One region of the Thalassorhabdus alkalitolerans genome, then DNA from elsewhere that is predicted to be linked to it. Evidence: predicted binding sites of a transcription regulator. Region 1 holds the regulator's gene; each other region holds the start of a gene.
What was found. Region 1 encodes CtsR, which represses protease genes until heat stress. Its sites were predicted from a motif close to ATGGTCAATAAAGGTCAAACA; they were not measured.
Positions count from the first base shown of each region.

Region 1 (2,205 bases):
TAAGATGTTTTTCAACCAGCACTTTCTTTTCATTGCTCGATAAGTCTTCCATTTTAAGAAGTTCAAGTTCACCTAAGGAACTGTACCCCTCTTTTCCAAGCTCAGAAGATAAATAGTTCAGCAGTGTTCTTGCAGAATCTTCGTTGGCGATAATAGGAAAAGGATAGTCTTCCAGGTTTCTCGCCAATCGAAGTCTCGTGCTTAATACTATATCTGCATCAGGGCCCTTTTGATTTTTCATCCAAGGACTGATGGCTTCTGAGAAAAAACGTTGAAGCGACATCATTCCCCCTCCCCTTTATCTTGAATGCTTTTTTCAAGTTCCCGTATTTTATCCCGGATCTCTGCTGCTTCTTCAAACTCCTCGCTAGCTATATACTGGCGCATCTTTTCTCTCAGATCATCTATTTGCCTGCTGAGTTTTAAGCGCCCGCCGATGCGTTTAGGAACCTTCCCTGAATGCAAATGATTGCCACTGTGCACTCTTTTAAAGATGGGGTCAAGCTTTTTATCAAACGCCTGGTAACAGTAGGAACAACCAAACCTTCCTTTTTTGGCAAAGGTTTCATAATTCATGCCGCACTTATTACAAACCAGCTGTCTTGGACGCCGGGTTTGAGTGGATGAACTTGAAGACTTAGGAGGCTCAAAATTCAGCAGACCCGATAACAGGTCCTGAATAGAGTAATTCGGTACATACATTGATTCTCCTTTTTCTTTTGCACACTGGTCACAGAGATGAACCTCGGTTTTTTTTCCATTTATAATATTCGTAAAGTGAAGTGAGGCTGTTCTTTCCTGGCATTCCTGACAGAGCATATCCATTCCTCCTCCCCGTTTTGGCGCCTTACTCTCTATATTTCAAGCTTTTCAGCATAGCCTTTAAAATATTTGCCCGCAAAAGGTCGCGCTGGACCGACTGGGATAATGCCAGCACCTCACGCTGTAAGGCTGATATCATTAAGTTAGCCTCTCGTTTTGTGATAACTTCTTCCTCGTACAAACGCTTCACTATACTTTCGGCAGATCCCTGGTCAATTCCTTTTCCGATCAAATCAATAATTTGGTCGCACAGTTCAGCATGGTCGGCAGGCTTCACTTTAATGATCCGGATATATCCGCCGCCTCCGCGTTTGCTTTCGACAATATAGCCTTTTTCCACAGTAAAGCGAGTCCCGATGACGTAATTAATCTGGGAAGGCACGCAGTCAAATCGCTTTGCTAATTCACTTCTTTTAATTTCAATTAGATCCTGGTCACTTTGGGTGAGGACAGCTTTTAAATACTGTTCAATTATGTCTGATATATTCCGCATCCCAGTGACCTCCCTTCTCCCTGGCTCGATATTGACCTTGACTATATTTGACTATAAATATAGTACAAATAATTTGAAAATGCAAGTAGAACCCCTCTTTATTATGCCCAAAAAAGGAGCTCTTTCATTCTCATGCTTTTTCTATTCTTAGTTCATGTATGCCATCACATTCTTGAATTGCTTCGTAAACATGAGCTTGATGAACCTCTTTTTTTCGTTCTATTTCAATTTTATACGCCAATAAGGCTGTTTCGTCTCCTGTCACCTCTTCCATGTTTATTTTGTTTATCTCAACGTCCAGCACTTCTAAAGAATAAATGACTTGCGACAGCTTGTTTTCCTTTCGGTTTGCCTGCAGATATATAACTTCAAATTGTGAAGGCTTCTTAAAAAAACGATCTACTTTTGAAAGGTAACGCAGGCTGATAATGACAATACCTGTGGTTAGTAACGCAGCAAAATACATTCCTGAGCCTGCGGCCAAACCTATTCCTGCGACCACCCAAATGGAAGCAGCCGTTGTTAATCCCCTGACTGATGCACCTTGGACAATAATTGTGCCCGCTCCAAGAAACCCTATTCCGCTTATGACATAAGAAGCCAAACGGGAAGGGTCAAAAGTAACCAGTTCAGGATTTTCTTCCATATATGGCTGAAATCCAAATAACGCCAATAACATAACAAGAGCAGAGCCTACTCCTACTAAAAGGTGAGTCCGAAAGCCTGCATTTCTATGTTTTTGCTCTCTTTCCAGCCCTACTAAACCAGCGAGACTTGCAGCAAATAATAAGCGCAAGCTCATCACAACATAATCATTATTGAGCCATTCAGCTTCCATCTACACCCTACCCCCTCTTTGCAAAAGCACACCAAACCTATTTCTCTTTGTA
Region 1 is NZ_JBHSOZ010000007.1:318-2,522, reverse strand. Features, by position in the region: gene ACFPU1_RS13260 (protein arginine kinase) at 1-283, opposite strand, end outside; gene ACFPU1_RS13255 (UvrB/UvrC motif-containing protein) at 283-819, opposite strand; gene ACFPU1_RS13250 (CtsR family transcriptional regulator) at 848-1,315, opposite strand; gene ACFPU1_RS13245 (MgtC/SapB family protein) at 1,446-2,153, opposite strand.

Region 2 (2,205 bases), on a different contig from region 1:
CATGGAGGTCAGCCAGCCATGGCTGGGGGCCACCAAGCAGGCCAGCATGCCCACCAGCAGCCTGGAATGACGGCTGGTATGCAGCAGCCCATGCACGGAATGCAGCAGCCCATGCCTGGACAACAACAAATGATGCCTGGGATGATGCCCGGACAACAACAAATGATGCCTGGCATGCAGCCCGGGATGATGCCCGGACAACAAATGATGCCTGGCATGATGGCGCCTCAACAACAGCAGCCCGGCTTTCCTCAAATTCCAGGTATGCTTCCTCTTGAACAGTCGTATATAGAAAACATTCTGCGTCTGAATCGAGGAAAGCCAGTCACCGTGTACATGACGTTTGAACAGAATCCGGACTGGGGATCCATGGTATTTGAAGGAATTGTGGAAGAAGCAGGACGAGATCATATTGTTCTCAGTAACCCTGAAACCGGCCAGTGGTATTTATTATTAATGGTTTACTTAGACTATATTGTGTTTGAAGAAGAGATTGAATATGACTATCCGTTTAACGATGTCCCTCCTCTTGCCGGATATGCTCCAAGGTAGGTCGTAAAGCTCCCAGCTATGGGAGCTTTTTTATTGTAAAGTGCTCTTAAAACTATTGATCCTTATACTCCCTTTTAACCCTTTCCCATGATTTCCTCTAACAGTTGAATCCACCCGATTCTCCTGGAACTGCACTTGGCCTTATATTCCCCGATTCCGTTGACCCACCGCCGCCCTGTCTCTATATCCGGGACAAAAAAATTTTTGGTTCTCCACTTGAAAGTCAGCAAAGGTCAAATTATAATGTTTATAAGGTCAAAGTTAGTCAAAAGTTAATGTAAGGTAAAGCATAAAATCCTTCCCGTCTTTTGGAATTAACTTTGGTCTTTCCTAAAATAAGCAGGCATTATAGTCAGGGTAACTTATGGTTGTAGAGCTTTCCTTTGTAGAAAAGCATAAGGATTGAAAGTCAGTTAAAGTCAAACTATAATAAAGTTAAGATCAATATTGGTCAAATTACCGTAAAATAATTCCCGTTGATGACAAAGACACTATCAGTTAGTCATTAAATACGCAGGAGGTAATAGTATGAAAATGTGTGAGCAATGCAAACAGCGTCAAGCACAAATTGAATTGCATATGAATATAAACGGAAACAAACAAAAGCTTACCCTTTGTAATCATTGCTACGAGAAAATCAGAAACAGTATGAAACAGCCGTCAGGATTTCATCCACACGGTCAATCAAATCCTTTTGACCACTTTTTCCAAGATATCATGAAATCTAACATGGGAAGCCAGGATATACCTTCTGAAAAAGCCTCTCAAACAGGAGGCCAAGGCGGCGGACTATTAGACGACCTTGGAAAAAACTTGTCACATGCTGCAAGCGCTGGATTAATTGATCCTGTCATTGGAAGAGATAAGGAAGTTGAAAGAGTTATTGAAACGTTAAACAGAAGAAATAAGAACAACCCGGTTCTTATCGGGGAGCCAGGGGTGGGAAAAACAGCGATTGCAGAAGGCCTTGCACTTCGAATTTCTGAAGGACAAGTCCCTGCAAAATTAAAAAATAAAGAAATTTACTTGCTTGATGTTTCTTCACTAGTCGCCAATACAGGCATCCGAGGACAATTCGAGGAAAGAATGAAGCAGCTGATCACAGAATTGCAGGAACGGAAAAACGTTATTCTCTTTATTGACGAAATTCACCAAATTGTTGGCGCAGGTTCCGCGGAAGGCTCTTCAGATGCAGGAAATATTATGAAGCCTGCATTGGCCAGAGGAGAAATACAGGTGATTGGAGCTACGACTCTTGCAGAATACCGAAAGATTGAAAAAGATGCAGCGTTAGAACGCCGCTTTCAGCCTGTTATGGTTAATGAACCAACTACTGAGGATGCAGTAAGCATTCTAAAAGGATTAAAGGAAAACTATGAAAAATTCCACAGCGTCTCCTACTCTGATGACGCCTTAACAGCGTGCGTTACCCTTTCTAACCGCTATATTCAGGATCGTTTCCTTCCTGATAAAGCCATTGATCTAATGGATGAAGCAGGCTCTAAAATTAATCTTTCCTTTACAGAAGAAGATGCAGGCGACATCCGAACAAGATTAGAACAGATTGCAAGCGAAAAAGAAAAAGCGACAAGGCAAGAGGATTATGAGAAGGCTGCTAAACTTCGCGATGAAGAAGCCAAGCTCACCAAGCAA
Region 2 is NZ_JBHSOZ010000002.1:465,291-467,495, forward strand. Features, by position in the region: gene gerQ (spore coat protein GerQ) at 19-552, shown strand; gene ACFPU1_RS02150 (ATP-dependent Clp protease ATP-binding subunit) at 1,081-2,205, shown strand, end outside.
Region 2: a site for CtsR is predicted at 958-978, ahead of ACFPU1_RS02150 (ATP-dependent Clp protease ATP-binding subunit). Genes of this name have one in related genera too.

Region 3 (2,205 bases), on a different contig from region 1:
AAGCCCATTTCTAAGTTCATAGAATAGCTCCTCCCTTCTAAGCACTTAAATGAAAGCGCTTTCCTAAATTAATACTATGTGAACGAGTTTGTCTGTATTTCCTGGATAATTGTCGAAAAATTAAAATTAATTCCTCTTCTATAATACTTTATTATGTTATGAATTGAAATAGCTTTTAAATAATATCTTTTTTCTTCTGTTTCTGACAATCTTTTTTAAAAAGAGCCGCTTCCCTTTACAACCTTTACTCTTTAAACAAAGAAGAACAGGGAAAAGTACGCGCCTTTTTCCCTGCCGGCTTATTCCTATTACTTTCAGCTGCTAACGGATGCGGAGTTTCGGATCCTCGCTGTCATCTCCTTCTATCCACTCTAGTTCAAACTCAAAGGAATGCTTTTTCCCTTTTTGAGTATATTCTATTTCGTAGGTCACATTTTTAGCCGGGCGTAAGGAAACTTCTTCATCGTCTTGAATAAAGGAACATTCTCCATTTTCCCGAAGCTTCGCTGCCACATTCTCAAAAAAACGAGCAGCTTCCTCCAAGCTTTGTTTTTCCTTGTGCTTAAACAACAATTGTTTCTCCAGCCGTTCTTGTCCGAACATGATGCAACCCCCCCATAGAACTAGTAAAAGAATATTAAAACCAAAAATTAAAGCGCTTTCAATTATATTATAAAGGAATTGCACGGGAAAGGCGAGAGCACGAGGTAGTTTGAAGGGTAAAAAAAACGGTTATGATGGTGGAAGGGATTTGATGAAAGAAAGAGAACCTATTGAGAGGCTTATTTGTAAGCTTCTAAAAAAATCGCTTCTCTGTCAGGCTAGAACAAGGGGAATGATTTGACCTTAGCTGACCTATTAAGGTAAGATGATAATAAGTGTACAGCATACATGGGTAAAGGCTTGGTTTACTTAAGTTACAAAGGGTCAGCACAGCACTTTTGACCAGCCTATGTCAGAACTCAATTTATAATGTTTGTAAAAGAGAAGAGGAGGAATAGTTATGAATCTCATTCCAACAGTAATTGAACAAACAAACCGTGGAGAGCGCGCCTACGATATTTATTCCCGTCTCCTAAAAGACCGTATTATTATGCTAGGCTCTGGGATCGATGATAATGTCTCAAATTCCATCGTTGCTCAGCTTCTATTTCTTGCAGCTGAAGATCCAGACAAAGATATTTCGATTTACATTAACAGCCCGGGCGGTTCCATCACTGCCGGCATGGCTATTTATGACACCATGCAGCACATCAATCCAAAGGTTTCTACTATTTGTGTAGGTATGGCAGCTTCCATGGGTGCATTCCTTCTGGCTGCCGGTGAACCTGGTAAGCGCTTTGCCCTTCCTAATAGTGAAGTCATGATTCACCAGCCTCTTGGCGGAACTCAAGGACAGGCGTCTGATATTGAAATCCATGCGAAGCGTATTCTGCAAATGCGTGAGAAACTAAACCAGATTCTCTCTGAGCGCACTGGGCAACCTTTAGACGTTATTGAGCGCGATACAGATCGCGATAACTTTATGACTGCTGACGATGCCAAGCAGTACGGCCTGATTGATGAAGTTTTGAACAAAGAAAAGAAATAAGTTCTTTGACTGTCGAAAAGGGCATATAGGCCAAGAAAAACCCGGGATAGGGAGTATCCTGGGTTTTTCTATGTTTCCTGAAACAGGCGGCTCACTTGTGTCTCTTTCTGGGAATTTTGGGGCAATGACTCAGCACAACTTGAGAAAAGCAACTTCTCAAGCCCTCGAAGTGAAACGCGGGGAACGATCGCTTGCTTTTGTAGCGATTGCAGGGTGAAAAATGTCCTTATTATGTATCCTCCCACCTCATTATTTGTGAAAACAAAAAGAGCAGCCTCCTCAAAACAGGAAACTCCCCTTTTTACCAGCTATGCCTTTAAATGACTCTTCCTTATTCTTCTTTCAAGATAAATTTCTCAAGGGATTCCATCGCTTCTTCTTCATCGCTGCCGCTTGTTATAAGCTTCACGGTTGCTCCTGTTCTGACCGCCAGGCTCATGATCCCCATAATACTTTTCGCATTCACTTTCTTTTCTGCTTTTTCCACAAAAATATCACATTGAAAGCGATTTGCCTCTTGAACAAATAAGGCGGCCGGCCTAGCTTGCAATCCTGTTTTTAAATTGACATTTACTGTTTTCTCTAGCACCGCCATCTCCTCCATTATTTTATTA
Region 3 is NZ_JBHSOZ010000002.1:115,080-117,284, forward strand. Features, by position in the region: gene rpoN (RNA polymerase factor sigma-54) at 1-20, opposite strand, end outside; gene ACFPU1_RS00600 (amphi-Trp domain-containing protein) at 322-603, opposite strand; gene clpP (ATP-dependent Clp endopeptidase proteolytic subunit ClpP) at 1,004-1,591, shown strand; gene ACFPU1_RS00610 (HPr family phosphocarrier protein) at 1,923-2,180, opposite strand.
Region 3: a site for CtsR is predicted at 838-858, ahead of clpP (ATP-dependent Clp endopeptidase proteolytic subunit ClpP). Genes of this name have one in related genera too.